Linked DNA regions of Cereibacter sphaeroides 2.4.1. Each later gene encodes a partner of the first gene's protein in a complex. Links are inferred from orthologs where the notes say so. Each region holds a gene or a part of one and is shown in the gene's direction. Other genes may lie near its edges. The genes, in order: dnaG and RSP_RS02620.

Region 1 (15,008 bases):
GCCTCCGCAAGCCGGCGCGGGGGCGATCCCGGACCCTGCGGCCCGCCGCAGCATTGGGCAGGAGGCGCAGCCGTCGCCCCGCGAAGACCACCCGGGGTTGACGGACCCCCGCGCCATCGCATTAGCCTTTCGCGAAATGATCGGAAGGAGCCTGCCTTGGACGTCGCCATCTTCAGCGCCAAGCCCTATGACCGCCAGTTTCTCGCCGCCGCCAACGAGGGCCGGCACCAGCTGGCCTTCATCGAGGCGCGCCTGTCCGACGAGACGGTGCGCTTCGCCGGCGGGGCCGACTGCATCTGCGCCTTCGTGAACGATCAGGTGACGGCGCCCGTCATCGCCGAGCTGGCCGCGGCCGGCACGAAGCTGATCGCGCTGCGCTCGGCGGGCTTCAACCATGTCGATCTGGCGGCCGCCGAGGCCGCCGGGATGACGGTGGGGCGCGTGCCCGCCTATTCGCCCCACGCGGTCGCCGAACATGCGGTGGCCCTGATCCTCACGCTCAACCGCAACACCCACCGCGCCTTCAACCGGGTGCGCGAAGGCAATTTCGCCCTTGAGGGGCTCCTCGGCTTCGATCTCTGCGGCAAGACCGTGGGCGTCGTCGGCACCGGCCTCATCGGGAGCACCTTCGCGGGCATCATGCGCGGCTTCGGCTGCCGCGTGATCGCCTCGGACCCCTATCCGTCCGACGAATGCGCGGCCCTCGGCGTGACCTATGTGCCGCTCGAGCGGCTTTTCGCCGAGGCCGACATTCTCAGCCTGCAATGTCCGCTCACGCCCGACACGCATCACCTGATCGATGACCGGGCCATCGGCCTCATGAAGCGCGGCGTGATGATCGTGAACACCAGCCGCGGTGCGGTGGTGGATGCCAGCGCCGTGATCCGCGGGCTCAAGAGCGGCGTGATCGGCGGGCTCGCGCTCGATGTCTACGAGGAGGAGGCCGACCTCTTCTTCGAGGACCTGTCGCAGAAGGCCATTCAGGACGATGTCTTCGCCCGGCTCCTGACCTTCCCGAACGTGCTCATCACCGGCCATCAGGCCTTCTTCACCCGCGAGGCGCTGAGCGGCATCGCCCGCACCACGATCGACAACATCACCGCCTACGAGGATACGGGCCGCGTTCTCCATCCGGTGACTGCCCCCCGCTGAGGCGCCGCGCCGTTCGCGCTTCGCGAATGGCAGGGGCGCGGATGCCCCGGCGCATCCGGCCCCGACTTCTCATCCCGAGCATCTCCGCGGGGGTGCGACACGGTTGCGGAGCCCGTCCGGTTCGGGCAAGAGTCGCCGCAGGCGGCGCATCCGCCGGTTGATCCGGGCAGCAACTGGTGGCTCTCATTCTCCATCTGATCAACAGCTTTGCCATGATGGGCATGATCGCCCTGATCTACGGCAGCGTGCAGAGGCTGGGGCTGTCGCGCCGCCTGCGGCATGTGCTGCTGGGCCTCGCCTTCGGCTTCGGGGCGAGCGTGCAGATGATGCAATCGATCGCCGTGGCCCCCGGGGTCATCGTGGACAGCCGCGCGCTCTTCATCGGCTTCGCAGGTGCCTTCCTCGGGCCTCTCGGTGCGACGGTCGCCCTCATGGTCAGCCTCCTCTTGCGGATCTCGCTCGTCTCGACCGCGATGCCCGCGCTGGCCGCCGGCTCGATGGCCGCATCGGCCCTGATGGGATCGCTCTGGCCGGTGCTGCGCCGCAGGCTCGGGCTCGGCCATTTCACGGGGCTCGTCTTGCTCGCGGTGATGATCTCGCTGCCCCTCGTGCTGCTGGCCTGGCTGCCCGTCGGGCGCACCGACTCGCTCGAGGTGCTCGCCGCCATCCTCGTCCTGCTCAATCTGACAGGGGCGCTGGTGTTCGGCACCTTCCTCCAGCGCGAGAGGGCGGCCGCGCAGCGCGAGCGGACGCTGCTCACCGAGACCCAGACCGATCCTCTGACCGGCGTGCTGAACCGGCGCAGCTTCGAGCGCCGGTTCGCGGAGGCCGACAGCCTCGCGCGGTCGCGGGGCACCGCGCTCATGATCGTGGACATCGACCATTTCAAGCGGGTGAACGACATCCACGGGCATGAGGCGGGCGATCATGTGTTGCGCGCGATGGCCGAGCGGTTGCGCCGGGCCGTGCGGCCCGGGGACAGCGTGATCCGCCTCGGCGGCGAGGAATTCGCGGTGCTCATGCCGGATGTCGATGCGCCCGAGGCCGGCCGCGCGGCCGAACGGCTGCAGCGGATGCTGACCATGAGTTGCCGGATCGGAGATCTGACGCGGGTGGATGTCACGGTGAGCATCGGCGCCACGCATCTGCCGCCGGGCCGCGTCGACCTCGGCGAGGCGAGCCGCACTGCGGACGGGGCGCTCTACCGTGCCAAGCGCGAGGGCCGCGCCCGGTCGATCTTCGAAGCCTGCGCCTGAGCCGGATCCTGCGCGACAACTGCACCCCTCGAAGGGGAATACTTCAGCAAATCAAGGGGAAGGAAGTGGCAGCCCGTAGGGGAGTCGAACCCCTCTTCCCAGGTTGAAAACCTGGTGTCCTAACCGATAGACGAACGGGCCACTCGGGACAGGCGCGGTCATATTTCGGCGCAGGGAGCAGCGCAAGAGGGAATTTCGCGCTTCGTGAAAATCATGCGCGCGCCGCGTCTTCGAGGCGCATCTGCACGCGCGCGCTGCCGCCCCAGGTGTCGATCTCGAGCCGGCCGGCGAGGTGGAAGCGGCCTGCGCCGCCGCCTTCCAGAAGCGGGCCGAGCGGCCCGTCGAAGCAGCCGAAGGCCACCGCCTCGAGCCGGCCCTCGGCGCCGCCGATCGTCAGCCGCATGTGCTTGTCGCCCATGCGCCGGCAGGTCACGCGCTGATCTGCCAGGGCGAAGCGCGGCGCGGCGGCGCCCGCCCCGTAGGGGCCTGCGGAGTCGATCTGCTCGACGAATTCCGCGGTGGCGGCCGAGGGCATCAGGAGTCCGTCGAGCCGCAGGTCCGCCGGACCCGCCTCGGCCGCCCCCTGCCGCGCCAGCAGCTCGCCCAGCCGCTCCATCGCGGCCTCGAGGCGGCCTTCCTCGACGGTGAGGCCCGCAGCCATCCGGTGCCCGCCGCCCTTCAGAAGCAGCCCCTCATGCGCCACGCGGTGGATGGAAGCGCCCAGATCCACACCGGCGATCGAGCGGCCCGAGCCCTTGCCGATGCCGTTCTCGAAGCCGATCACCACGGCGGGGCGGTTGGTGGCCTCCTTCAGCCGGGCGGCCACGATGCCCACCACGCCGGGGTGCCAGCCCTCGCCCGCGGCCCAGACGAGCGGGCCCGAGATGCCGCGCGCCTCGGCCTGAGCCAGAGCCTCCTCGCGGACGCGGGCCTCGATCTCGCGCCGCTCGGTGTTGAGCTGGTCGAGCCGCTCGGCCAAGGCCTGCGCCTCGCGCGGGTCCTCGGTGGACAGCAGCCGTGCGCCGAGATCCGCCTGCCCGATCCGCCCGCCGGCATTGACGCGCGGGCCGAGAAGGAAGCCCAGCGCATAGCTGTTGGGCGCGGTCTTCATCCGCGCCACATCGGCCAGCGCCACGAGGCCCGGCCGCTCGCGCCGCGCCATGACCTTGAGGCCCTGCCGCACGAGCGCGCGGTTGACACCTGTCAACGGCGCGACATCGGCCACGGTCGCCAGCGCCACGAGGTCGAGCATCGCCATCAGGTCCGGCCCCTGCACGCCCTCGGCGCGCAGGCGGCGGTTGGCCTCGACGAGAAGCAGGAACACAACGGAGGCCGCACAGAGATGGCCCAGCGCCCCGTCCTCGTCCTGCCGGTTGGGGTTCACCACGGCGAGCGCGGGCGGCAGCGTCTCGGCGCCGAGGTGGTGATCGAGCACCACCACATCCGCGCCCTTCGCCGCCGCGATGGGCTCGTGCGAGAGGGTGCCGCAATCGACGCAGAGGATCAGGTCGTGCGCCTCGGCCAGCGCCTGCATGGCGGGCACGTTCGGGCCGTAGCCCTCGTCGATCCGGTCGGGGATGTAGAGCGTGGCCGAGCGCCCGAGCGCCCGGAGCCAGACGATCAGCAGCGCGGCGGAGGAGCCGCCGTCCACGTCGTAGTCGGCGAAGATCGCGATCCGCTCGCGCCGGGCCACGGCCTGCAGCAGCCGCGCGGCGGCGGGCGCCATGTCCTTCAGCGTCAGCGGGTCGGGCAGGAGGTCGCGCAGCGCGGGCGCGAGGAAGCTCTCGGCATCGGAGGCCGGGACGCCCCGCCGCACCAGCGTGCGGCAGAGCGCGAGCGGCAGGCGCGTGGTCTGCGCCATCGCCTCGGCCAGCCGGTCCTCCTCGGGGGAGGGGCCAACCCAGCGGCGCCCGGTCGCGGAGGCCTCGACCCCCAGGAAGGCGCGCGCCGCCGGGCCCGTCATTTCACCGGGCTGCGGTAGCTCATCCGCCGGACCGAGCCGGTCTTCGACCGCATCAGGATCGTTTCGGTGGTCACCCAGCCCGGCTCGCGCTTGATGCCGGCGAGGATCGAGCCGTTGGTCACGCCGGTCGCGGCGAAGATCACGTCGGCCGTCACCAGCTCGTCGCGGGTGTAGATCCGGTCGAGATCCTGGATGCCGGCGCGGCGGGCGCGCGAGCGCTCGTCGTCGTTGCGGAACAGGAGCTGGCCATACATCTGGCCGCCCATGCATTTCAGCGCGGCGGCGGCGAGCACGCCCTCGGGAGCGCCGCCCGAGCCCATGTACATGTCGATGCCGGTCAGATGCGCCTCGGCGCAGTGGATCACGCCGGCCACGTCGCCGTCGGTGATGAGCCGGATCGCGGCCCCGGTCGAGCGGACCTCGGCGATCAGCTCCTCGTGGCGCGGACGCTCGAGAATGCAGACCGTGACATCCTCGGGGGTGCCGTCCTTGGCCTTGGCCAGCGCATGGACCCGCTCGGCGGGGGTCATCTTCAGCGTCACCGTGTCGGGCGCATAGCCCGGGCCGATGGCGAGCTTTTCCATGTAGACGTCGGGGGCGTGCAGCAGCGTGCCGCGCGGCGCCATGGCGATCACGGTCAGCGCGTTCGGCATGTCCTTGGCGGTCAGCGTCGTGCCTTCCAGCGGGTCGAGGGCAATATCCACGGCCGGGCCATGGCCGGTGCCGACTTCCTCGCCGATGAAGAGCATCGGCGCCTCGTCGCGTTCGCCCTCGCCGATGACGACGACGCCGGCGATGTCGAGCAGGTTGAGCTGGTCGCGCATCGCGTTGACCGCAGCCTGGTCGGCGGCCTTCTCGTCGCCGCGCCCGATCAGGCGAGCCGAGGCGAGGGCAGCGGCCTCGGACACACGGGCGAGGCCCAGCGAAAGCATTCGGTCATGAAATTGTGCGGCGTCTGCCATTGGTCACTTTCCTCGAGGGTGCAAGTTCTCCGACCCCTCCCTAGCGGAACGGGAAGGGGGGATCAAACCTCTTCGATGCGGATCGCCACAGGTTCGCCGACGAGGACGCCCGTGGCCCCGAACCGGCTGATCGCATGGGAAATGTCGTCGCGAGAGGCCTTGTGGGTGACGATCAGCACCGGGGCGTGGCCGCCCTCGTGGCCATACTGGCGCATCCGGTCGATGGAGATGCCGGCCTCGCCGAGCGCCGTCGCGATCTTGGCCAGCGCCCCCGGCTTGTCGAGGAGCGTCATGCGCAGATACCAGGGCGCGGGCGCCGCGACCTTGGCGGGCACCGCCTCGACGAGGCTCGTGGCGGGGCGGCCGAAGGTGGGCAGGCGCAGTCCGCGCGCGAGGTCGATCACGTCGCCCATCACGGCGCTGGCGGTGGGGCCTTCGCCCGCGCCGGGGCCGCGCAGCACGATCTGGCCCACCGCGTCTCCTTCGAGCACCACCATATTGGTGCCGCCCTGAAGCTGGCCGAGCGGGCTGTCGGCGGGCACGAGGCAGGGGGTCATCCGCTGCTCGAGCCCGCGGCCCGACACCTGCGCCACGCCCAGAAGCTTGATGCGGAAGCCGAGATCGCCCGCATGGCGGATGTCGTCGATCGAGATCTGGCCGATCCCCTCGAGCTGCACGTCGTCGAAGCTGACGCGGGTGCCGAAGGCGATCGAGGCCAGAAGCGAGAGCTTGTGGCCCGCGTCGATCCCTCCGACATCGAGGTTCGGGTCGGCCTCGAGATAGCCGAGCTGGCGGGCCTCCTCGAAGACATGGTCGTAGGGCAGGCCCGCGGTCTCCATCCGGGTCAGGATGTAGTTGCAGGTGCCGTTCATGACGCCCATCACCCGGCGCATCTGGTTGCCGGCGAGCCCCTCGGTCAGCGCCTTGATGACCGGGATGCCGCCCGCGACGGCAGCCTCGAACCGGATGGCGAGGCCCGCGGCCTCGGCCATCTCGGCCAAGGCCTGCCCGTGATGAGCGAGGAGCGCCTTGTTCGCGGTCACCACATCCTTGCCGGCGGCCAGCGCGGCCTCGGTCGAGGCGCGCGCCGCCCCTTCCGAGCCGCCCATGACCTCGACGAACACGTCGATATCCGCGCGCTGTGCCAGCGCCACCGCATCCGTCTCCCAGGCGTAGCCCGAAAGATCGGCATCGCGGTTCTTCGACCGGTCGCGGGCGCAGACGGCGGTGATGGTGACCGGGCGTCCTGCGCGGGCGGCGATCAGGTCGGCGTGACGCTGGATGATCTTGACCACCCCGATACCGACGGTGCCGAGACCGGCAATACCAAGACGCAGGGGGGCAGCCATGAAACCTCCGAAATCTGTCTGACGGCGCGGCGGCGCCGGGCTGGATGCGCTGGTCTGTTAGCCGGTCGCGGGCGGAAGAGCAACGCGGCTCAGGGCTCTGCGGGCGCGCTTTGCAGGCTGGCGGCTCGCGCGCGAAGGGCGGCGGCGCGCGCTTCGAGGCTGGCTTGCGTCTCGGGCGTCACGGTGGGGGTTCCCGCCCGCGCCAGAAGCTCGTCGAGCGGCAGGAGCGGCGGGGCAGGCTCATCGGCGCGGCTCGTGCGGGCCTCCACCTCGGGAAAGGCCGTGCAGCCGGCAAGGGCCGCCATCGCGGCGAGGATCAGGGCAAGGCGCATCGGAGGCTCCGTTGGGGCGTCCGCAGATTAGCCTTTGCGCCGCAGCGGCGGCAAGGCCCCTCGGCCGGCGGGGGAGTACGCGGCAGCGGCCGTCGGACCGAAGGGACCGGCCTGCCGGCTCGGAGGGTGCTTGAATTGAACCGGCGTTCAGATAATCCTGCGGCCATGGCGCGAACGGCAGGATCTCATGCGGAGACGACGGGCCCGCGGGTCCGGGCGGCGGCCCAGCGGCTGATCGCCCGGCACGGCTATGCCGCCGTCTCGATGCGCCAGATCGCGGCCGAGGTGGGGGTGCAGGCGGGCGCGCTCTATCTCTATACGCCCGACAAGCAGACGCTGCTCTTCGACCTGATGCGGCTCCATATGGAGGAGCTGCTCGCCGCCTGCGAGGCGCTGCCCGAACCCTGCGACCCGCGCGCGGCGCTGGCGCAGTTCGCGCGGTTCCACATCGGCTATCACATCGACCGGCCCGAGGCCGTCTTCATCGCCTATATGGAGCTTCGGAACCTGAGCCCCGAGAATTTCGCCGTCATCGAGGGCCTGCGGCGGCGCTATGAGGAGCGTCTTGAGGCGATCCTCAGGGCCGGCACGGCGGTGGGGGTGTTCGCTCTGCCCGATCTCCGCCTCGCCACGCGGGCCATCATCGCCATGCTGACGGGCGTCACGCACTGGTTTCGCGACATGGGGCCGATGGGGCGCGACGAGGTGGCCGACCAGTATGCCGAGATGGTGCTGAAGACCGCCTCGGCCCGGTGAGCGCCGAGCCGTCGAGGGGTCCGGCTCGGCGGGCGAGGGCCGGGGCTTTCCCTCTGCCCCGCGGTCAGCCGGTGAAGTCGAGCTTCGGCATGAAGCGCGGCCGGGTCACGGTGAATTCGGTGAAGGTGAACGGGTCGAGGAACTGGAGGAAGAGCGGCGTGTAATCCATCCAGGTCTCGACCAGGATGAGGTAATCGCCCTCGGGCAGCACCGGGATCCGGTCCTCATAGTCCCCGATGGTGGCGTTCGTCTGGATGTCGGGGCCCCCTTCGGCGAAGGACCATTGCACCTCGTAGCTCTGGCTCGTCTCGTCCCAGGTGATGCTGCTCACGCGGATGGAGGTCGCCCGCGCGCCGGTGAGCCAGTCGAACAGGCCATGGGCATTGGCGAGGAAGGTCCCGTCGACCGAGCTGCGCTGGCGCGAGAGCATGTCCGAGATCGTGTAGGTGGCCTTGGACGAGACGGTGATCTTCGCAAAGGCGTCGAAGAAGACATAGATCCCGAGATAGGCCCAGACCAGCAGGGGCAGCACCAGCACCATCTCGACGGTGGCGCTGCCGCGGCGGTCGGACCAGAAGGCGCGCAGAAGGGGGCGGCGCATGGCTCAGCTCTCCGGGTTCGTGCGCCGCGGCTCGTTCACGAAGGCCGAGGTCGAGATGAGGCGGACGCCGCCCGACGGGTCCTTGGGCAGGTAGAGCCCGAGGCCCAGGCGCGGGAACAGCGGATCGACCACCACGCAGACGCGCACCAGCATCAGCTCGTTCTCGGCGCCGAGCGTGAAGGCGTCGGGCGGATTGATCTCGGCGGCGCGGTTGATGCACTCGGGGGCCGCGGTCGGCAGCGCCCAGGTGCCCGTGGTGGCGATGGGGGCCAGTTCGAGCCGCAGCACGTTCAGGCAGTCCTTCACCCAGGTGTTGCGGGCGCAGATATGTTCCCTGACGAGGTCCGGGGTCGGATTCTCGATCTGCGACAGCCGCAGCTCGCGCACGGTCATGTCGAGGGCGCGGTCGAGCAGCACCTTGCGCGACAGCAGCATCCCGCTTTCGAAGCCCGAGAAGACGACTGAGAGGATCACCGGGACGGCGATCACGAATTCCACGGTGGCGCTGCCGCTCTCGCAGGCGAGGCGCAGGCGGAGACGATCCAGCAAAGAGCGGATCATTGCGTCAGCCTCAGCTGGGTGATGTGGCTTGCGATGGAGTGGAAGACGGTGCGGATCTGCGGTCCGACGGTCGCGTAGTAATGGCCGGTCGTGCTCGCGCAATATTGCAGCAGCGCCTGACCGCCGGCCTCGGCCTCGAAGGCGACGGAATAGACCGTGATGCCCTGGGCGCGCGCGGCGTCGCAGATCTGCCTGGTCCGCTCGTTCTTGACGGTCGGATCCAGCGTCGAGACCCACGAGGAATATCTGCCGCTGACGCCTGCACTGGAATAGAGGCCCGACACCCAGCCCACGCGCGCCTGATGCCAGAGGTCGGGGTAGCTCAGCCGGTGGGCCGTGACGGTCGAGGGCGTATCGGTGCAGACCTGCTGATCCTGCCACCGCGTGCAAGATCCGTTGCGCGTGCGCGTGCAGACCTGCTCGACGGTGCAGCTCCGGGTGACGATGGTCGTGTCGGGGCCGGAATGTCCGCCGGTGCCGTCGCGCTTCCAGTAGTAGGTTCCGTTCGAGAGCCGGACGGACCACGAGCGGTTGGTGTCGGTGGCGGAGCCGGTGGCCCAGATGTCGGAGTCGCCGGTCTTCACCGCATTCGACAGCCGCGGTTCCTGGTTGACGTGCTGGCCGTCGGTCATCAGCACGACGACCTTCATCACATTGCCGCTCTGGTAGGCGAGGGGGCGGCCCGCGAAGGCCCCGTTCACCTTGCCGTCCTCGATCAGCGCCGCGACCGAGGGCTGGGTCGAGGGATCGAGCAGCGTGACGCCCCATTTCATCCCCGTGTCGATGGCCGTCGAGCCCTCGCCGCTCAGCCTGTCGATGGCGAGCTTCAGCGCCTCGGGATCGTGCGAGAAGGGCGTGACGGTCGGGTTGCCGGCCGCGGTCTCTTCGGGGCACCAGTAGTAGGTGGGCGCCTGCGTCGAGGAGGAGCTGGAGAAGAGCTCGCTGTTGCCCGAGCCGGTGAGGGGGGCGCCGTTGGCCAGCGCCGTCGTGGTGAAGTCGCTCGCCGCGAACTCCACGCAGCTGGAGTAGGGCTGGCGATGGGAGACGTTGGGATAGGTCGAGAGCAGGTCCGCGCCCGCATTGACCTGTCCGGTATAGGGCACGATCGAGACCGATATGACGGGCGCGCCGTCGAGGCCGGAATTGGCCCCCGCCATCACGATGTCGATGAAATCCCTGGCGGCGACCTTCAGATTGTCCAGCCGGTCGCGCGGGTTGGTGCCGTCGGTCACCATCGAGTTCGACATGTCGAGCACGAGCGAGATCTCGACGTTGGAGACGCGCTCTTCGGCGGTGCTGACGGCGGGGGCCTCGAGCCTGTCGATGTCCAGAAGCTTCATGAAGACGGTGGGCATGGAATAGGCGGCGGTCGCGGTCACGCTGCGGACATTGAGCGTGTTGGCATTCACCACCGGCTCGTCGAGATAGTCCGCGAGGCCCGCCTTGGTCACATAGTCGCGCACCACCTCGGCGGGCGAGCGGCTCTGCGTGAGGCTGGCCGCCGCCAGAACCGCGCGGTCGAGCGTGCCCTGCAGGCGCGCGCGCTGGAACTCGAAGCGCATGACATCGACGGCGAGGCCGCCGATCATCAGCATCAGGATCAGCATGAAGATCCCGAAGATCAGGATCGAGCCGTCCTCGCTCCGGCCGAACCGGCGGAGGGCGGACGGACCGGAAGATCGGTCATGTCGGGTCATGCAGAATATCCTTGGCCGCGCGGGGGGGAAGGGGCCCGCGCGTCACCTCCAAATCATGGTCCGGGCGTCATTTTGAGGGAGGGTTGGGGCGGAATTATGGCCTGTCATGCGCCCTGGCGCGGCGTCTTGCGCCCCGAGACGCGGCGGACGGAAAGGGCCGTTCCCGCGGTCCGGAGACGGGAGGACCGTCCGCGCGGAACGGCGAAGGCGCGGTCTGTCCCCTCCGCGCGGAGCGGCGGCGGCTGGCGCGCCGGGCCGCCGCTTTTCGCCGACGTGACGGCAGCGGGTGCAAATCCCGCGCGGGCGGTCTAGCTTCTCCTCCGGGGGCGCAATCCGCGCCTCGTCTCGAGGAGGAGGCCTGACATGCAAGCCGCAGAACCCAGTTTCCGCGAATCCGTCGATCTGATGTTCAACCGCGCCGTGGCGCTGATGGACCTCTCGCCGGGCCTCGAGGAGAAGATCCGGGTCTGCAACTCCACCTATACCGTGCGCTTCGGGGTGCGGCTGCGGGGCAAGATCTTCACCTTCACCGGCTACCGCTCGGTCCATTCCGAACATATGGAGCCGGTGAAGGGCGGGATCCGCTATGCCCTGTCGGTGAGCCAGGACGAGGTCGAGGCGCTGGCTGCGCTCATGACCTACAAATGCGCGCTGGTCGAGACGCCCTTCGGCGGTTCGAAGGGCGGGCTCTGCATCGATCCGCGCGAATGGGACGAGCATGAGCTGGAGCAGATCACCCGGCGCTTCGCCTACGAGCTGGCCAAGCGCGACCTGATCCATCCGGCGCAGAACGTGCCCGCCCCCGACATGGGCACGGGCGAGCGCGAGATGGCCTGGATCGCCGACCAATATGCGCGAATGAACACGGCCGACATCAACGCGCGCGCCTGCGTGACCGGCAAGCCGATCAATGCGGGCGGCATCCACGGCCGGGTCGAGGCCACGGGGCGCGGCGTGCAGTTTGCGCTGCGCGAATTCTTCCGCCATGCCGAGGACAAGGCGCGCGCGGGGCTCTCGGGCGATCTCGACGGCAAGCGGATCATCGTGCAGGGCCTGGGCAATGTGGGCTATCACGCGGCGAAGTTCCTGACCGAGGAGGATGGCGCCAAGGTCACGGGCGTGATCGAGCGCGACGGGGCGCTGGTCAATCCGGCCGGGATCCCGGTCGAGGAGCTGCGCCACTGGATGATGAAGACCGGCTCGATCCGCGGCTTCTCGCAGGCCGACTTCGTCGAGGACGGGCGCAAGCTGCTCGAAGAGGAGTGCGACATTCTCATCCCCGCCGCGATGGAGGGTGTCATCACCCGGGAGAATGCGGCGCGGATCAAGGCGCCGCTCATCATCGAGGCGGCGAACGGCCCGATCACCTTCGGCGCGGACGAGATCCTGCGCCAGAAGGGGACGGTCATCGTGCCCGATCTCTATGCCAATGCGGGCGGCGTCACGGTCTCCTATTTCGAATGGGTGAAGAACCTCAGCCACATCCGCTTCGGCCGGATGCAGCGGCGGGCCGAGGAGGCGCGCTCGCGCGCGCTGGTCGAGGAGCTCGAGCGGCTTTCGGCGGATCAGGGGCTGGGCTGGCAGCTCGCGCCCGACTTCAAGCAGAAGTTCATGCAGGGGTCGGACGAGCTGGCGCTGGTGCGCTCGGGCCTCGATGACACGATGCGCATCGCCTATCAGTCGATGCGCGAGGTCTGGCACGGGGCGGAAGGCGCGCAGGATCTGCGCGTGGCGGCCTATATCGTGGCGATCCGCCGGGTGGCGGCCACCTACCGCTCGAAGGGGCTCTGAGGCAGGAGTGGGGGCGCTGCCCCCACACCCCCGGGATATTTGGGCCAGAATGAAAAGAGGGCGGGGGTCGTGGGCGGCGGAGGCCGCTGGACAGAGGTGCCGGGGGGCACGATAACCGGACCATGAGCCTGCCACCCGGATTCCTCGACGAACTGCGCAATCGCGTCCCGCTCTCGCAGGTGGTCGGGCGCAAGGTGACGTGGGATCTGCGCAAGTCGAACCAGGGCAAGGGCGACTTCTGGGCGCCGTGTCCCTTCCATCAGGAGAAGTCGGCGAGCTTTCACGTCGACGATCGCAAGGGCTTCTATTACTGCTTCGGCTGCCATGCGAAGGGCGATGCCATCGCCTTCGTGAAGGACACCGAGAATGTGGGCTTCATGGAGGCGGTCGAGATCCTCGCGCGCGAGGCGGGGATGGCGATGCCGGCCCGCGATCCGCGGGCGGCCGAGAAGGCCGACCGGCGGAGCCAGCTTGCCGAGGTGATGGAGGAGGCGGTGAAGTTCTACCGCCTGCAATTGCGCACCGGGGCGGCATCGGCCGCGCGCGACTATCTCGCACGGCGCCGGCTGTCCGAGGAGGGGCAGGAGCGCTTCGGCATCGGCTTCGCGCCGGACGGACGGCAGGCGCTGTTTCAGGCGCTGACCGGCAAGGGGATCGCGCCGGATCTGCTGGTCGAGGCCGGGCTCTGCGCGCGCCCCGAGGATGGCGGCGCGCCCTATGACCGGTTCCGCGGCCGTATCATCTTTCCGATCCGCGATGCGCGGGGGCGGGCGATCAGCCTCGGCGGCCGGGCGATGGATCCGGCGGCGCGGGCGAAATATCTCAACGGGCCCGAGACGCCGCTCTTCGACAAGGGGCGCAACCTCTACAATGCGGGGCCGGCGCGCGAGGCGGCGGGCAAGGGCCAGCCGCTCGTGGTGGCCGAAGGCTACATGGATGTGATCGCGCTCTCGGAGGCGGGGTTCCGGGCCACGGTGGCCCCGCTCGGCACCGCCATCACCGAGGACCAGCTGCGGCTGATGTGGCGCATCCATCCCGAGCCGGTGATCGCGCTCGACGGGGATGCGGCGGGCATCCGGGCGGCGCTGCGGGTGGTGGATCTGGCGCTGCCGCTTCTCGAGGCGGGGCAGGGGCTGCGCTTTGCGGTGCTGCCGCCGGGGCTCGATCCCGACGATCTGATCCGCGCCGAGGGGGCTTCCGCCATGGGGCGCGTGCTCGAGGCCGCGCAGCCGATGGTCGGGCTTCTGTGGCGGCGCGAGACCGAGGGCCATGTCTTCGACAGCCCCGAGCGGCGTGCGGCGCTCGACAAGCGGCTGCGCGCGGCGGTGCAGCGGATCGCCGATCCGAGCATCCGGCGCCACTACGGCGACGAGCTGAACCGGCTCCGGATGGAGATCTTCGGCACCTCTGTGCCGCGGCGCGCCTTCCACCGCGGCGGCAAACGCGAGCCCCTGGCGGTGGCGCCCCATCCTTCGACGCGCGCCTCGCTTCTGGCCACGGCCGCCGGCGAGCGGATCGAGGAGGAGATGCGGCTCGGCGTGATTCTCGCCACCTGCGCACTGCATCCGACGCTGATCCACGAGTTCGAGACGGCGCTCGAGGCGCTGGAGCTGTCCGATCCCGATCATCGGGCGCTGCACCGGGTGCTCCTTGCCGCCGCCGGCATGGCCGAGGCCGACACGGCGCGGGGTGCGATCCGTGCCGAGGCGGGCCCGGCCCTTGAAAGGCTGCTGGCGCTGACCCATGTTCGCATCTGCCCGTCGGTGCGCCACCCCGGGGATCTCGAGATGGCGCGCATGTGCCTGGCCGAGGAGCTCGCGAAGCTCGAGGCCCGGCGCGGCGCACGGCAGGAAATCGAGGAGGCGGTCGAGGATCTGGCGGGTCTCGTGGACGAGGGGCTGACGTGGCGCCTGTCGCAGGCGGCGGAGGCGCGGCATCGTGCCGAACGGGCCCGTCTTGACGACTCGTCCGACCTTGGCGAAGACCGGGCCGCCCTGTCGAGATCGCTGCAGGAGATGATCGATCGCCAGATCTGGGTAAAGAAAAGGGGCTGAGGCGCTTCCCCCTCCTGTGATTCGAGCTATTGATTCGCTATATCGTCCCGACGATTCGACCTTCGCTTCGGCAAGACCACCCTCCGCGCTTCTGAGGAGCATCCATGGCAGTCAAAGACACTGACGACGGCAAACCCGAGGATCAGGACGCCGAAACCTCGCTGGACATGAGCCAGGCCGCCGTCAAACGGATGATCGCGGAGGCGCGCGAGCGCGGCTATATCACCTACGATCAGCTCAACACGGTTCTGCCGCAGGACCAGGTCTCGTCCGAGCAGATCGAGGACGTGATGGCCATGCTCTCGGAGATGGGCATCAACGTCATCGAGAACGAGGAGGCGGAGGAGGGCGAGCCCGCGGGCGAGCTCGTCGAGCAGGGCTCGGGGTCGCGCGAGATCGCCGTGGCGGGAACGCAGGGCGAGACGCTCGACCGCACCGACGATCCGGTGCGCATGTATCTGCGCGAGATGGGCTCGGTGGAGCTTCTGAGCCGCGAGGGCGAGATCGCCATCGCCAAGCGCATCGAGGCCGGCC
Region 2 (14,926 bases), 1.6 Mb from region 1 along the record:
CGGCCAGCCGATGCCCGCCCGTCTCAGGGTGAAAGACCAGCGCCACCGGCCGTCGGCCCGCACGCGCCGCCACGAGATCGGCGAGAACGGCCTCCGGCAGGGCGGAGCCCACGGGTTCGACCAGCACGCGGATCGTGCCGCCGCAGGCAAGGCCCACTGCGAAGGCCTCGTCGTCGGACACCCCGAAGGTCAGGACCCGCGGGCGCCCGTCGGCCCGCGCCTCTGCCGCCTCGGCGATGACGGCGCCTTCGACGCAGCCGCCCGAGACCGAGCCCATCATCTCGCCATCGTCCGCGATCACGAGCTGGCTTCCCGCGGGCCGCGGCGCCGAGCCCCAGGTCTCGAGCACCGTGGCAATCACGGGCGCTCGACCCGCGCGGTGCCAGTCGAGCGCAAGTTCGGGTATATCGTCGTGGCCGGCCAAGGCTGCCTCCCCGTTGTTTCAGCGATCATGCGACGGGGCACGGAGGGGCCGCCAGTGCCAAAAGGTGGCATGGCGGCCCGAGGCTGGCAGGCGACGGGGGCAGACCCCCGCCGGCTTAGTTCGACGCCGTCTGCATCAGCGGCGTGATGAGCCGGACCGCCACGCGGCGGTTGCGCTGCTCCGGCCCGTCGCTGTCGACGCGCAGATCCTCTTCGCCGTAGCCCTGCACGACCATGTTTTCCGGCGGCACGTCGAAATACTCGGTCAGCGCCAGCGCCACCGACTCGGCCCGCCGGTCGGACAGCGCGAGGTTCGATGCAGCATCGCCCACGGCGTCCGTATGGCCCTCGATCAGGAACACCTCCTCGGGACGTTCGGCGATCATGTCGGCGATCGTCTGGCCCAGCGAGGCGAGCTTCTCGGCCTCGTCGGGATCGATGGCGGCCGAACCGGTGTCGAAGGTGATCTGGTCCACGTCGATCGCCGGAGCGAGCGCGCGCACCTCGCGATATTCCCGGATCTGGCGCAGGCTGTAGGTCCGGTCCAGATCGCGCGTGCGGGTCTGTTCCAGAGCCTGCCGCAGGTCTCGCTGGTCCCGCGTTTGGACGAAGCTGTAGACCGGCGCCGGTTCGGGCAGACGCGAGACATCGACAGCTTGGTAAGACTCGAGATCGTCGATCAGCATGACCTCGCGGCCCTGACCGTCGACGGCCGTCCGGCGCAGCACGCGGCCCGACGCATCGCGGATCGTCACGATCTGGGTGCCGTCGGCGCGGGTCACGACCGAGCGGGTCGAGCCGTCGTCGAAGGACTGCGTCACCACCTCGGATCCCGGACGACGCAGCAGCGTGTCATCGTCCTTCAGCACGGAATAGGTGCCGTCCGACCGCTGCACGACGACCCGGTCGCCGCTGTTCGAGACGACCTCGCCGCGGTTGTTGTTGAGCAGGGTCCCCACCGCGAGACCGCCGAGCGCGAGCAGGCCGAACTTCTCGAAGTTCGAGAGGCCGCCCTCATCGTCGTCGTCGTCATTCTTCTTGTCGCGGTTGCCGTTCAGCAGCGTGCGAAATTCCTCGTTGCTGGAGCGGCTGTTCTCCTCGGTGATGCGCTCCGCACGATTGGCCTGACGCCGCGCCTCGCGGGCAGCCTCACTCGCATCCTCGGCAGAGGCGGCCGCCGCAGCCGCAGACTCCTCGCCCTGATCCTCGCTCTCGAGGATGCGGGCCAGCGACTTCCGCGCCTCCTCGCGCTCGGGCTGCTGTTGACGGGCGCGCCGCGCCTCGTCTCCGGCCTGCTGGCGACCCTGGCCGTCGCGGGCCTGGGCATCGGCCGGACGGGTGCGGTCTTCGGCGTTGCGGTTGCGCTCGCGGTCCGCATCGCGGCCTTCCGCGTCTCGGTTGCGCGGGCGCTCTGCATCGCGGCCCTCGGCATCACGGGCCTGCCCGTCGCCGCGGGCTTCAGCGTTCCTGCCGCCTTCCTCATCGGCCGCCGCGCCGCCATCGCGGTCGCCGCGCGCCTGACGGTCCTTGGCGGGAGCCTCCCCCTGCAGCCTGCGGCGCAGCTCCTCGGCATCCGGGCCGTCACCGTCCGGCGAGGCCTCGCGGGTCTGGGCTTTCCTGCCTTCGGCACCGGCGGCCGGGCGCTCGTCGCCGGCGCGGACGGCATCCCGGGCAGCGCCGCCCTCTTCGGCCGCGCGGGCGCGGTCACCCGCCCGCTCGCGGTCGGCAGGGCGCTCTTCCTCGGCCGGGCGCGCCCGCTTGGCCGGACGAGCCGCATCGCCCTGACCGTTCCCCTCCTGAAGGAGGCGGGTGTCGTCGGCCGCATTCCCCTCCGCCTGGGCACGCGCCGCGCCGTCTTCGCTGTCACGCGCGCGGGCGCGCGCCTTGTCGCCCCGGGCGGGAGCGTCCTGCTCGGCTGCAGGCCGGCGCGCCTGACCGCCCTCTTCCACCTGCTCGCGGTTGGCACGGCGCGCGCGGGCAGCCGCGCCCTCTTCCTCCTGAGCCGCACGCGCGGCGGGACGCTCTTCCTTCCGCCTCTCCTTCGCCTGCTCCTGCTCCTTGCGCTTCTGGGCACCCTCGCCCCGCTTCTGCCTGGGCGGGCACAGGTCGGGGTTCTGCGCGCAGACAGCTTTGTTGGCATCCTGCGCCATCAGGGGCAGCGGCTGGAAAGTGGAAAGCGCGACCGACAGCGCAGCCGTGGTCGTCATAAGACGGCTCTTCATCGGAAAATCCTTTCATCCTTGATCCGGGTTTTGGCGACCGGACCTTTCATGCTGCTTGAGAACCGTCTGCCCCTGTTTTCGTTCCGTCCGGCGCAGCGACAGGCGGACAGATGCCAGTGCTGGACCGGCGCCCGAAGGGCCTTTGCCCGTGGAATGAAAAAAGCCGCCGCCCAATCGGGCGGCGGCAGGAGTAAGGCTTCTGAGAGGCCCGACGTTACTGCGGAACGGCGGCGTTCGAGTCGTCGGTGCCATCCGGGGATTCGGTGCCCGGAACGCTGGGTGCCATACCCTCGGTCGTAAGGCCGCCACCGGTCGAGCTGGGATCGACGGGCGCGGCAGCGGTCGAATCGTCCGTGCCGTCCGGCGCTTCCGCACCCGGGACCATCGGCGTGGTCGAGGTGCTGCCCGAGGCGCCGCCGCCGGTCGAGGTCGAATCCACCGGCGCGGCAGCGGTCGAGTCATCGGTGCCGCCGGGCGATTCGGTGCCCGGGACCGAAGAGGCCCCCGGCGGGCAGGTCACGCTGGCGCTCGGAATGCAGTCTTCGGTCGTCGTCTGCGCGGCAGCCGCAAGCGGTTGCAGGGCGAAGAGGCCGAGCGACAGGGCGGCGGTGGTCTGGAGCAGTTTGAAGGTCATCGTCTGTCCTTTCTCTCTGTGATCTCGGCCTCTCGGCATCGGATCTGCATGGCGCATCAACCGACCGGCGCCGACTGCGTTCCCCCGGCGTATGAGAGACGGAGATAACAGATGTGTGATCGGGGGCCCTCAGGGCCGCGAAAGTGCCTCGCTCAGAGCCTCGAGCGAGGCCACCGAGTGAGCGGCGCGCAGGCTGTCCACATGGGGCAGCATGGCGCGGATGCCGCCGGCGCGCGGGGCGAAGCCCTCCCAGCGCAGCAGCGGGTTCAACCAGATCAGCCTGCGCGCCGACAGATGCAGCCGCTCCATCTCGCGCGAGAGCGCCGCCGGGTCTCCCCGGTCGAGGCCGTCGGTGATGAGAAGCACCACCGCCCCCTGCCCCAGCACGCGGCGCGACCAGTCGCGGTTGAAGATGTGCAGGCATTCGCCGATGCGGGTGCCGCCCGACCAGTCCTGCGCCTCGGCTCCGGCGGCGGCCAGCGCCGCATCGACATCCCGGCGGCGCAGGTGACGGGTGATGTTCGTCAGGCGCGTGCCGAAAGTGAAGGCATGGACCCGCGCCCAGCCCTGACCCTTCCGGTTCGCGACCGCATGGATGAACTGCAGCACCAGCCGTGAATAAAGCGACATTGAGCCCGAGATGTCGCAGAGGACGACGAGGTTCGGCCAGCGCAGCGCCGGGCGGCGGCGGGCGAGCGCGGGGATCTCGCCGCCCTGCCGCAGGGCGCGGGCGAGCGTGCGGCGCAGATCGACCCGCGGCCCGCCCGCCGCGGCGACAAGCCTCCGCGAGCGGATCGGCGGAACGGGGAGCGACAGGCGCGCCAGCATGCGCCGGGCCGCCGCGATCTCTTCGGCCGACATCTGTTCGAAATCGAGCCGCCGCAGCCGTTCCTCGCCCGAGGCGGTGTCGGAGGCGTCGATCTCGATCAGGCTGCCCTCGGGGTCGGGGGCCGCGCGCTCGGGACGCTCGGCACCGTCGAGAAGCGCCTCCGCCGCACGTTTCTCGGCCGGCTCCGGCGGCCGGTCCTCCTGCACCCCACGGAGCTGCGGCAGGAGGAGGCTCATCATCTGTTCGAGGAACTGCGGATCGCGCCAGAACAGGCGGAAGACCTGCGCGAAGACCGCCCGATGCTCGGGGCGGGAGACGAAGCAGGCGTGGAGCGTCCAGTAGAAATCCTCGCGCGAGGTGAAGCCCGCCGCCTCGACCGCGCGGACCGCATCGGCGATCCGGCCCGATCCGATGGGCAGGCCCGCCTTGCGGAGGGCGCGGGCGAACCACAGGATGTTGCGGGCAAGGCTGCCGTCGGCAGGGGCCTCAAACTCCATGTCTCAGCTCCGTCCCCGCCCGCGCCGGGGGGCTGTCTGCCCCCCGCGCCTCCGGCCGCGGCCGGAGGCCCCCCCGAGGATATTTGCGCCAGACTGAAAGAGGCTCATGCCGGGGCGAGGTCGCGGCGGGCCTCGTCGAGCAGGCGGCGCGCCTCGGAGCCCTGGATCTTCTGGATGTCGTCCTGATATTTCAGGAGCGCCCCCAGCGTGTCGGCGATGAGTTCGGGCGAGAGCTCGATCACGTCGAGCGCGAGCAGGCACTTGGCCCAGTCGATCGTCTCGGCCACGCCGGGGCGCTTGAACAGATCCTCGCGGCGCAGGCGCTGGACGAAGGCCACGATCTCGCGGCTGAGCCGCTCCTGTGCCTCGGGCACGCGGGCGGCGAGGATGCGGGCCTCGCGCGGGAAATCGGGATAATCCACCCAGTGATAGAGACAGCGGCGCTTGAGGGCGTCATGCACCTCGCGGGTCCGGTTCGAGGTGAGGATCACGAGCGGCGGTTCGGGCGCGCGGATGGTGCCGAGTTCGGGGATCGTGACCTGAAAGTCCGAGAGCGCCTCGAGCAGGAAGGCCTCGAACGGCTCGTCGGTGCGGTCGAGCTCGTCGATGAGCAGGACCGGGGCGCCGCCGGGCTGGGGGCGCATGGCCTGCAGGAGCGGGCGCTCGATCAGATACTCCTCGATAAAGAGCTCGGTGCGGAGCGCGCTGCGGTCGGCCCCGCCCGCGGCTTCGGCGGTGCGGATCGCGATCATCTGGGCGGCGAAGTTCCAGTCGGCCACGGCTGAGGCCGCGTCGAGCCCCTCGTAGCATTGCAGCCGGATCAGGCGGCGCCCGAGGGCGGCGGCCAGCGCCTTGGCGATCTCGGTCTTGCCGGTGCCGGCTTCGCCTTCGAGAAAGAGCGGCCGGCCGAGCTTCAGAGACAGGAAGACGACGGTCGAGAGCGCCCGGTCGCTCACATAGCCCTGCCCCGCGAGGAGAGCTGCGGCGGCGTTGATCGAGGCGGGCAGGGATTGGGTCACGGCGGCACTCCGGTCATGGGCCGAAGGTGGCGGGCCGCGCCGCCCGGGTCAAGCGCGGGGCCGCGGTCTGCGACCAAGGTCGCGAGCGGCGGGGGCTTGCGCGACTCACTGGAAAAGGCCCGCCCTTTGCAGTAGGCGGCAGGCATGACCCAGAGCCTGACCCTGCGCCGCCCCGACGACTGGCACCTCCACCTGCGCGACGGCGCGATGCTGGAGGGGGTGCTGCCCGAAACCACACGGCACTTCGCCCGCGCCATCGTGATGCCGAACCTCGTGCCGCCGGTGGTGACCGCGGCGGAGGCCCAGGCCTACCGGGCCCGGATCCTGCGCGCCCTGCCCGAGGGCGCGCGGTTCGAGCCGCTGATGGTGCTCTATCTGACCGAGACGACCGATCCGGCCGATGTGCGCGCGGCGGCGGCCTCGGGCCTCGTGACGGCGGTGAAGCTCTATCCCGCGGGGGCCACGACCAATTCGGCCTCGGGCGTGCGCGACTTCGACCGGGTGCGCGGCGTGCTCGAGACCATGGCCGAGATCGGCCTGCCGCTCTGCGTGCATGGCGAGGTGACGGATCCGGCCGTGGACATCTTCGATCGCGAGGCCGTGTTCCTCGACCGGGTGCTGGATCCGATCCGGCGCGCGACGCCGGGGCTCCGGGTCGTGCTCGAACATGTGACCACGCGGGAGGGGCTCGATTATGTGCGCGGCGGGGGGCCGGACATGGCCGGCACGCTCACCACGCATCACCTGATCATCAACCGCAACCACATCCTCGCGGGCGGCATCCGGCCGCATTACTACTGCCTGCCGGTGGCCAAGCGCGAGACGCATCGGCTGGCGCTCCGCGCTGCCGCGACGGGGGGCGAGGCCTGCTTCTTCCTCGGCACCGACAGCGCGCCGCATGTCGATGCGGCCAAGGAGAGCGGCTGCGGCTGCGCGGGCTGCTTCACCGCCCCCAACACGCTCTCGATCCTCGCCCATGTGTTCGAGGAGGAGGGCGCGCTCGACCGGCTGGAAGGGTTCGTGTCGCTCCACGGGCCCGCCTTCTACCGCCTGCCGGCGAACGAGGAGCGCATCACCCTGCGCAAGGGGGCGGCTCTCGCGCTGCCCGGCAAGATCGAGACGGGCGCCGGGCCGGTCACGGTCTTCGATCCCGGCTTCCCGCTTCTGTGGCACGTCGAACCCTGACCCCTTCCCGCCGCAGGCGGACCCGATGAAAGGACCATCCCGATGATCCCCACCTCCTTTCCGCCGCGCGAGGAGATCGCCCGTCTGACGGCGCGGATGCTGCTCGAGATCGAGGCGGTGCATTTCCGCCCGCAGGAGCCCTTCACGCTGGCCTCGGGTCTGCCCTCGCCCACCTATATCGACTGCCGCAAGCTGATCTCCTATCCGCGCATCCGGTCGACGCTGATGGATTTCATGGCGGTGACGCTTCTGCGCGACGCGGGCTTCGAGGCCTTCGACAATATCGCGGGCGGCGAGACGGCCGGGATCCCCTTCGCGGCGCTGGTGGCCGAGCGGCTGGGCCTGCCCATGACCTATGTGCGCAAGAAGCCCAAGGGCTACGGCCGCAACGCCCGGATCGAGGGGGTCATGACCGAGGGTCAGCGCGTGCTTCTGGTCGAGGATCTGACCACCGACGGCGGCTCGAAGCTCTCGTTCGTCGATGCGATCCGCGAGACGGGCGCCAGCTGCGCCCATACGGCGGTGATCTTCTACTACGGGATCTTTCCCGAAACGATCGGACGGCTGCAGGCGCACGGGGTCACGCTGCATCATCTGTGCACCTGGTGGGATGTGCTGGCCGAGGCGCGCGCCTCGGGCACGTTCGACGCGGGCACGCTGGCCGAGGTCGAGAGCTTCCTGTCCAACCCCCGCGACTGGCAGGACGCGCGGAAACCGGCCGATCCGACGAAGAGCCTCTGACGGAGGCGGCACGGGGCCTGTGGGCGAATCCGGGCCCTGCCCGAAGTGCGGCCCAGAGCCTGCGTTTTCGGGCTGAAGGCGCAGCGATATGTGGTAGGCTGTGGAGACCGCAAAACGATCCACAGCTTGTCCACAGGCTTCAGGCCGGATCGTCCCCGAACCTATACCCCCTGCCCGACACGGCCGTTCGGGGGTATCAGGGGCCAGCGAGACAGGAAGGGCGCCCGCTGAAGGTGGCGCCCGCGCAACGAGAGCAGAGGGCAGAGTCATGAACGAGGTCAGGGCGCTCCGGGAGCCTCAGGCGGAGAAATCTCCGGAGGTGCTTCCGCACAACATCGAGGCCGAGCAGCAGCTGCTCGGCGCGATCCTGACCAACAATGACATCTTCGACCGCATCGCCTCGGTGATCCGGGCCGAGCATTTCTTCGATCCGGTCCACCAGCGCATCTTCGAGATCGCGGCGGCGCGGATCCAGAAGAATGCGCTCGCCTCGCCGGTGACGCTGAAGGCCTTCCTCGAGGAGGATGCGGGGCTGAAGGAACTGGGCGGGCCCGCCTATCTCGTGCGGCTCGCGGGGGCGGCGATCTCGGCCTTCGCCGCGCGCGACTATGCGCAGATGATCTACGATCTGGCTGTCCGGCGCGAGCTGATCGGGCTCGGACGCGACATCGCCGCCAAGGCCGCGCGGGTCGATGTGGCGTCGGAGCCGAAGGAGCAGATCGTCGAGGCCGAGCAGAAGCTCTACCGGCTGGGCGAACAGGGCCAGGCCGAGCGCGGCTTCCAGAGCTTCCTGAAGGCCGTGACCGACGCGGTGAACGTGGCCAATGCGGCCTACCAGCGCGACGGGGGCCTTGCCGGCATCTCGACGGGACTTGCCGATCTCGACAAGAAGCTGGGCGGGCTGCATCCCTCCGACCTTCTGATCCTCGCCGGGCGCCCCTCGATGGGCAAGACCTCGCTCGCCACCAACATCGCCTTCAACATCGCCAAGGCCTACCGCCGCGGGCGCCTGCCCGACGGGGCGGAAGGGGCGATCGAGGGCGGCGTGGTGGGCTTCTTCAGCCTCGAGATGAGCGCCGAGCAGCTGGCCGCCCGGATCCTGTCGGAAGCGGCCGAGGTTCCCTCGGAGCAGATCCGCCGCGGCGACATGACCGAGGCCGAGTTCCGCCGCTTCGTCGAGGCCGCGAAGGCGCTCGAGGCCTGCCCGCTCTATATCGACGACACGCCGGCCCTGCCGATCAGTCAGGTGGCGGCGCGCGCGCGGCGGCTGAAGCGGACCCACGGGCTCGACGTGCTGATGGTGGACTATCTCCAGCTGCTGAAGGGCTCGGGCGGCTCGCGCGACAACCGCGTGCAGGAGGTCTCGGAGATCACGCAGGGGCTGAAGGCCATCGCGAAGGAGCTGAACATCCCGGTGGTGGCGCTCTCGCAGCTGTCGCGGTCGGTCGAGAGCCGGGACGACAAGCGGCCGCAGCTGTCCGACCTGCGCGAGTCGGGCTCGATCGAGCAGGACGCCGACGTGGTGATGTTCGTGTTCCGCGAGGAATATTACCGCGAGCGCGAGAAGCCCGGCGACCACGAGATGGAGAAGATGGCCCAGTGGCAGGCGATCATGGAGCAGGTCCATGGCAAGGCCGAAGTCATCATCGGCAAGCAGCGCCACGGGCCCATCGGCTCGGTGGAACTGAGCTTCGAAGGCCGTTTCACGCGGTTCGGCAATCTCGTGCGGCCCTGGCAGCAGGGAATCGAGAGCTACTGACGCGCCGAGAGGGGCCGGCTCGGGGGGCATCGAGCCCCCGCTCTCCGGCGCTGCCGCGGAAGACACAGGCAGCCCACGCGCTTGCATCAGGTGACTGGCGCGCTCCTTCGGAGATCGGCAGGACCGCGACAGGTGCCCTTTGCGCCGTGCCTTCCGGCTCTTGCGTGGCAGGGCGCTTTTATCCCGACCCGGCGGCGATCAGGCAGGAGTTTGCAGGAGCGTTCGGTTGAAGCTCGCGCGCCGGTCCGGTGCTGCACCGCTTGGGGCGAGCTCCGACGCTCGGGTGCAGGCCTGCCTTCGCCCCGCTGTGCGGATCAGGCGAGGAACGCCTTTCGCAGCATGTTCAGCGCCACGATCATGATGAAGACGGCGAAGACCCGCTTGAGGGGTTTGGGGTCCATCGCATGGGCGAGCTTCACGCCGAGGGGCGTGGTCAAGAGCGTCATGGCGATGGTGATGCCGAAGGCAGGCAAGTTGACCGCGCCCACCGTCAGGGGCGGCGCCGCATCGGTGGGCGTGAAGAGGAAGAGCGCGGCCGAGGGCAGGGCGATGATGACGCCGAAGCCCGCCGCGGTGGCCACGGCGCGGTGGATCGGCACGTTGAAGAGGCTCATGAGCGGCACCCCGAAGGTGCCGCCGCCGATGCCCATCAGGACCGACAGGAGCCCCACTCCGGTGCCGGTGGCCGCCCGCGCCGCGCCCTGGGGCAGGCTCTCGCCGAGCCGCCAGCTCGTCTTGCCGAAGGCCATGTAGAGCCCCACGGCCACACCCACGCCGCCGAAGATCCCCTGCAGGACGACCGACTTCATGCTGGAGGCGAGGAAGGTGCCCGCGACCGCGCCGAGCGCGATCCAGAGGCCCCATCGCCGCAGGATCTCGAGATCGACGGCACCCTTGCGGTGGTGGGCATGGACGGAGCGGAGCGAGGTCACGATGATCGTGGCGAGCGAGGTGGCGAGGCAGACGCGCATCAGCGAGGGCCCGCCGTAGCCCATCGCCTCGAAGGCATAGAGATAGGCCGGCACGAGGACGAGCCCGCCGCCCACGCCGAGAAGGCCCGCGATGATCCCCGCGAAGGCGCCGATGGCGAGGAGGAGCGCCAGCATGGGCAGGAGCAGCGAGAGTTCGGTCATGGCGAGCCTGTTCTTGCGGGGATGCGCCCCGCCTTAGCCTGCGTCGGCCGCGAAGGCCAGAGGCCCGCCCTTCGGAAACGTCAGGCCGCGCGCGGCTGCACCGCCTCGAGCGCCTCGTCGAAAAGCGCGAGCCCTGCCCCGGGCCGGGCGGCGCCCTCGGAGAGGATGCGCCGCCAGTGGCGGGCACCGGGCCGCCCGGCAAAGAGCCCGAGCATGTGCCGGGTGATCTGGTGCAGCCGTCCGCCGCCCTCGAGATGCGCCGAGATGTAGGGGCGCATGTCGGCCAGCACCGCCGCGAGATCGCGCGGCGGCTCCTCGCCCCAGAGCCGGTCGGCCTCGAGCAGCAGCTCGGGCTCGTTATAGGCGGCACGGCCGATCATGATGCCGTCGAGCCCCTGCGCCAGCAGCGCCTCGGCCTGCGTAAGGCTGCCCACCCCGCCGTTGAGACAGATCGTGAGTTCGGGGAAACGGCGTTTCATGGCGATCACCAGCGGGTAATCGAGCGGCGGGATCTCGCGGTTCTCCCGTGGGCTCAGCCCCTGCAGCCAGGCCTTGCGGGCGTGGATCACGAAATGCCGCACACCGGCAGCGGCCACGGTCTCGAGGAAGGCGGGCAGCACCTCGGAGGGCTCCTGCTCGTCGACGCCGATCCGGCACTTGACGGTGACGGGCACCGGGCTTTCCGCGATCATGGCCGCCACGCAGTCGGCAACGAGGGAGGGCCGCTCCATCAGCACGGCCCCGAAGCAGCCGGACTGCACACGGTCGGAGGGGCAGCCCACGTTGAGGTTGATCTCGTCATAGCCATAGGGTTCCGCCAGCCGGACCGCCTGCGCAAGCTCCGCCGGATCGGAGCCGCCGAGCTGCAGCGCCACGGGATGCTCCGCCTCGGAGAACCCGAGAAGCCGGTCGCGCGGCCCGTGAATGACGGCGGGCGCGGTGACCATCTCGGTATAAAGCATGGCGCGCCGCGTCATCAGCCGGTGGAAAAAGCGGCAATGGCGGTCGGTCCAGTCCAGCATCGGAGCCACTGACAGGCGGCAGGCCGTTGACGAAGGCTGCTTCAGTTCAGTCACTTATACTCCCCTCGCCTTCGTCTCGTTTCGGTCCGTCATGTTCCATCCACGCCGATCTCGCCATCGGACCCGATGCGTCCCATGCGCCATGTCAGAAGGTCATCATGGGCTCGCTTCGGTGTACGCCAACCTAAGGGAGCCGGCAGCAGATCCCCCGCGCGCGCGATGCGAGAAGGGACCTCGTATCATGAGACGCAGAGCTTTGACAGACGCCCTGCCGCAGCCGCTGGGCTCAAGAAACGTGAGACGGAGCCGGCAAAGATCGGTGCGCGAAGCTGACCCAACCCGACCCGCCGCTGTCCCACTGCGGGCCCAGCGGATCCGCGCGGGTCAAGCCGCGGTAGGGAAAATGCCTTCGGAGCGTTGCCTCTCCAGCGCCTGACGTCGGCGAACAGTGATGGGAGACGTTGAGCGGCAGCCTCAGCCGTCGACAAGCCATTCCGCGTCAATTATCTATAAATCATGCAGCACAGCCCGGAAGAAACTCAATCCGCCCGCATCGCCCGCATCCTTGCAGATCGCATCATCTCGGGCGAGATCCCGCCCGGCGCGCGGCTCAGGCAGGATCATGTCGCCATCGAGTTCGGCGCCAGCCATGTGCCGGTGCGCGAGGCCTTTCGCGAGCTGCAGACCAGGGGGCTGGCCGAGAGCGAACCGAGGCGCGGCTTCCGCGTCACCGAGTTCGACGTGGCCGAGCTGCGCGAGGTCGCCGAGATGCGCTCCAGCCTCGAGAGCCTCGCCCTGCGCCATGCCGCCCCCAACCTGACACGCGCCATTCTGCTGCAGGCAGAAGAAATTACGCGCCGCGGAGACTCGGCCAGCACGGTCCGCGAGTGGGAGGAGGCAAACCGCCATTTCCACCGGCTGATCCTGTCTCCCTGCCGCATGCCCCGCCTGCTGCGGACCATCGACGACCTGCAGGCGGCCAGCGCGCGATTTCTCTTCGCAGCCTGGCGGCGCGACTGGGAGGCGCGCACCGATCACGACCACCGCGCGATCCTCGATGCGCTGCGCAAGGGGCAGACCGACCTCGCCTGTTCCACGCTCGCCCGCCATGTCGGCTGGGTCGGACGGCGCAGGCCATCCGCAAATAACGGAGACAGGCCTGGAACTTACGACATTCACGACTGATTATCTATAATTAACGTTGCCAGAGCAGCGTGGCTCCCTCCTGATTATAGATAGATTCGACCCTATCTCCGGAGGACAAACCCTTGGCGCTTCTCACCCCTTCCATCGGCCGTCCCGCAGCGCTCGGATGCGGCCTTGCACTGGCGCTCGGCGGCGCGGCGCTGATCACGCTCGGCGCCAAGATCCAGATCCCGTTCTGGCCGGTGCCGATGACGCTGCATTCGCTCGCGGTGTTCTTCCTCGCCGCAGCGCTCGGCCCGAGGCTCGGGTTCGCGGCGATGGCGACCTATCTGGCGGCCGGCGCTCTGGGGATGCCGGTCTTTTCGGGCACGCCGGAGCGCGGCATCGGGCTTGTCTACATGGCCGGGCCGACCGGAGGCTATCTTGCGGGCTACCTGCTGGGCGCGGGCCTTGCCGGCTGGCTGGCGGAGGGGCGCGGGGCGATAGTGCGCTTCCTGGCCATGCTTGCGGGGCTCACCGTAGTCTACGCCACCGGCCTCGCCTGGCTTGCCCATTTCGTGCCGGCCGCGTCCCTGCTGGCGGCGGGCTTCCTGCCCTTCATCCTGGGCGATCTGGTCAAGCTGGCCCTGGCCTCCGGGCTGGTCGGCGCGCTCGCGCGCTTCAAGGGACGCGGGCAATGATCCGCCCCGCCCTCAGGACCGACTGGACCTTGGAGGAAGCGAGGGCGATCCACGCCCTGCCCTTCCCCGAGCTGATGCACCGTGCCCAGACGCTCCACCGTGCGCATTTCGACCCCACTGCGATCGAGACCGCGAGCCTTCTGAGCATCAAGACCGGCGGCTGCCCCGAGGATTGCGGCTATTGCTCGCAGTCCGCCCATCACGACACCGGGGTGAAGGCCACGAAACTGATGGGGACGGAGGAGGTTCTGGCCGCCGCCAGGCGCGCCAAGGCCGCCGGCGCGCAGCGCTTCTGCATGGGGGCTGCCTGGCGCAGCCCCAAGGACCGCGACATGGACAGGCTCTGCGACATGGTGCGGGGCGTGGCCGATCTGGGGCTCGAGACCTGCATGACGCTGGGGATGCTCTCGCCCGGGCAGGTCGCGCGGCTAAAGGCGGCGGGCCTCGACTTCTACAACCACAACATCGACACCTCGCCCGCCTATTACGCGCGGATCGCCAGCACGCGGACGATGGAGGATCGCCTCGAGACCGTCGAGCAGGTCCGCAGGGGCGGCATCAAGGTCTGCTGCGGCGGCATCCTCGGCATGGGAGAGGCCGAGGAAGACCGCATCGCCTTGCTGGTGACGCTGGCGACCCTCCCCGCGCATCCCGACAGCGTGCCGGTGAACCTCTGGAACGAGATCGAGGGCGTTCCGGTGCAGGGCCGCGCGCAGGCGGTCGATCCCTTCGCGCTGGTGCGGATCGTGGCGCTGGCCCGCATCCTGATGCCGGCCTCGGTCGTGCGGCTGTCGGCCGGGCGCACGGAGATGAGCGACGAGCTGCAGGCGCTGTGTTTCCTCGCGGGCGCAAATTCGATCTTCGTGGGCGACCAGTTGCTGACCACCGGCAATCCGGCGGCGTGGAAGGATCGGGACCTTCTGAGCCGGCTCGGCCTGCATGTGGCCCCCGCGCGGGCCCGCCCCCCGGTCGCGGCGGACTAGGTCAGCCGGGGAAGCTCCGGGCGAGGATCTCCACCGCCCGGGCGATCTGCCCCTCGTCCAGCGCCGCATAGCCCAGCCGGAAGGCCTGCGGCGCCGGGCTCTCCAGCGCGAAGCGCGTGCCCGGCAGCAGGGCGAGCCCCGCCTGCCCTGCGGCTTCGGCCCAGGTCTCGGCCGAGACGCCCGTGCAGCGCAGCCACAGCGCGAGGCCCCCGGCCGGCAGATCGAAGGCGGCGCGCCCGGCCAGCTGCGCCGTGAGACGCTCCGCCAGCAGATCCCGCCGCGCGCGGTAGACCCTGCGCGCCTTGCGGGCATGGCGGCCCAGATCGCCGTCGCGGATCAGCTCGGCCAGCGCCGCCTCGAGCGGCGCGTCGCCCTGCCGGTCGATGGCGGCGCGCGCCGCGGCCATGCGGGTCAGCAGCCGCTCGGGCGCCAGCGCATAGCCCAGCCGGATACCGGGCGAGAGCAGCTTCGACAGCGAGCCCACATAGATCAGCGGCAGGCCTTCGGGCGCGCGGGCGGCCAGCGGCAGCACCGGGCGGCCCTCGAAACGGTATTCGTGGTCGTAATCGTCCTCGATCAGCGCGAGCCCGTGGCGCTCTGCCAGTTCCAGAAGCTGCAACCGCCGTGCGGCGCCCATGGTGACGGTCGTCGGA

What was found.
Region 2: the proteins of dnaG (region 1) and RSP_RS02620 are in contact, whole or in part, in a crystal structure (PDB 2R6A), measured with the Geobacillus stearothermophilus proteins. The link is inferred for Cereibacter sphaeroides 2.4.1 from one-to-one orthologs. Residues at the interface, in WP_049624496.1 of Geobacillus stearothermophilus: Lys456, Leu457, Leu458, Pro459, Ala460, Asn463, Ala464, Leu467, Leu535, Leu536, Ile537, Ala538, Gln544, Glu545, Asp548, Tyr549, His552; in WP_033016901.1 of Geobacillus stearothermophilus: Ser13, Glu15, Ala16, Gln18, Glu91, Leu92, Asp94, Ala95, Val96, Pro97, Thr98, Ala99, Ala100, Asn101, Tyr104, Tyr105, Ile108.

The regions. Positions count from the first base shown.
Region 1 is NC_007493.2:2,126,543-2,141,550, reverse strand. Bases 12,044-15,008 are described here. They hold dnaG (DNA primase), read left to right. Parts: upstream 12,044-12,542; coding sequence 12,543-14,474; downstream 14,475-15,008. Other genes in these bases: rpoD (RNA polymerase sigma factor RpoD), read left to right, coding at 14,579-15,008; RSP_RS10275 (Glu/Leu/Phe/Val family dehydrogenase), read left to right, coding at 12,044-12,420. Outside these bases: RSP_RS10335 (2-hydroxyacid dehydrogenase), read left to right, coding at 157-1,152; RSP_RS10330 (GGDEF domain-containing protein), read left to right, coding at 1,329-2,408; single-stranded-DNA-specific exonuclease RecJ, read right to left, coding at 2,620-4,371; glpX (class II fructose-bisphosphatase), read right to left, coding at 4,368-5,333; RSP_RS10310 (homoserine dehydrogenase), read right to left, coding at 5,396-6,682; RSP_RS10305 (hypothetical protein), read right to left, coding at 6,772-7,014; RSP_RS10300 (TetR/AcrR family transcriptional regulator), read left to right, coding at 7,180-7,770; RSP_RS10295 (TadE/TadG family type IV pilus assembly protein), read right to left, coding at 7,835-8,371; RSP_RS10290 (TadE/TadG family type IV pilus assembly protein), read right to left, coding at 8,375-8,932; RSP_RS10285 (TadE/TadG family type IV pilus assembly protein), read right to left, coding at 8,929-10,629; more of RSP_RS10275, read left to right, coding at 10,993-12,043. UniProt on the Escherichia coli protein: RNA polymerase that catalyzes the synthesis of short RNA molecules used as primers for DNA polymerase during DNA replication.
Region 2 is NC_007493.2:520,111-535,036, reverse strand. The notes cover bases 7,181-10,063. They hold RSP_RS02620 (replicative DNA helicase), read left to right. Parts: upstream 7,181-7,818; coding sequence 7,819-9,309; downstream 9,310-10,063. Other genes in these bases: RSP_RS02615 (sulfite exporter TauE/SafE family protein), read right to left, coding at 9,624-10,063; RSP_RS02625 (orotate phosphoribosyltransferase), read left to right, coding at 7,181-7,550. Outside these bases: RSP_RS02655 (XdhC family protein), read right to left, coding at 1-424; RSP_RS02650 (OmpA family protein), read right to left, coding at 540-2,645; RSP_RS02645 (hypothetical protein), read right to left, coding at 2,860-3,279; RSP_RS02640 (vWA domain-containing protein), read right to left, coding at 3,409-4,605; RSP_RS02635 (AAA family ATPase), read right to left, coding at 4,710-5,624; pyrC (dihydroorotase), read left to right, coding at 5,769-6,809; more of RSP_RS02625, read left to right, coding at 6,852-7,180; more of RSP_RS02615, read right to left, coding at 10,064-10,442; tRNA dihydrouridine(20/20a) synthase DusA, read right to left, coding at 10,523-11,518; RSP_RS02605 (GntR family transcriptional regulator), read left to right, coding at 11,981-12,649; RSP_RS02600 (biotin transporter BioY), read left to right, coding at 12,733-13,290; biotin synthase BioB, read left to right, coding at 13,287-14,273; MocR-like pyridoxine biosynthesis transcription factor PdxR, read right to left, coding at 14,275-14,926. UniProt on the Escherichia coli protein: The main replicative DNA helicase, it participates in initiation and elongation during chromosome replication. Travels ahead of the DNA replisome, separating dsDNA into templates for DNA synthesis.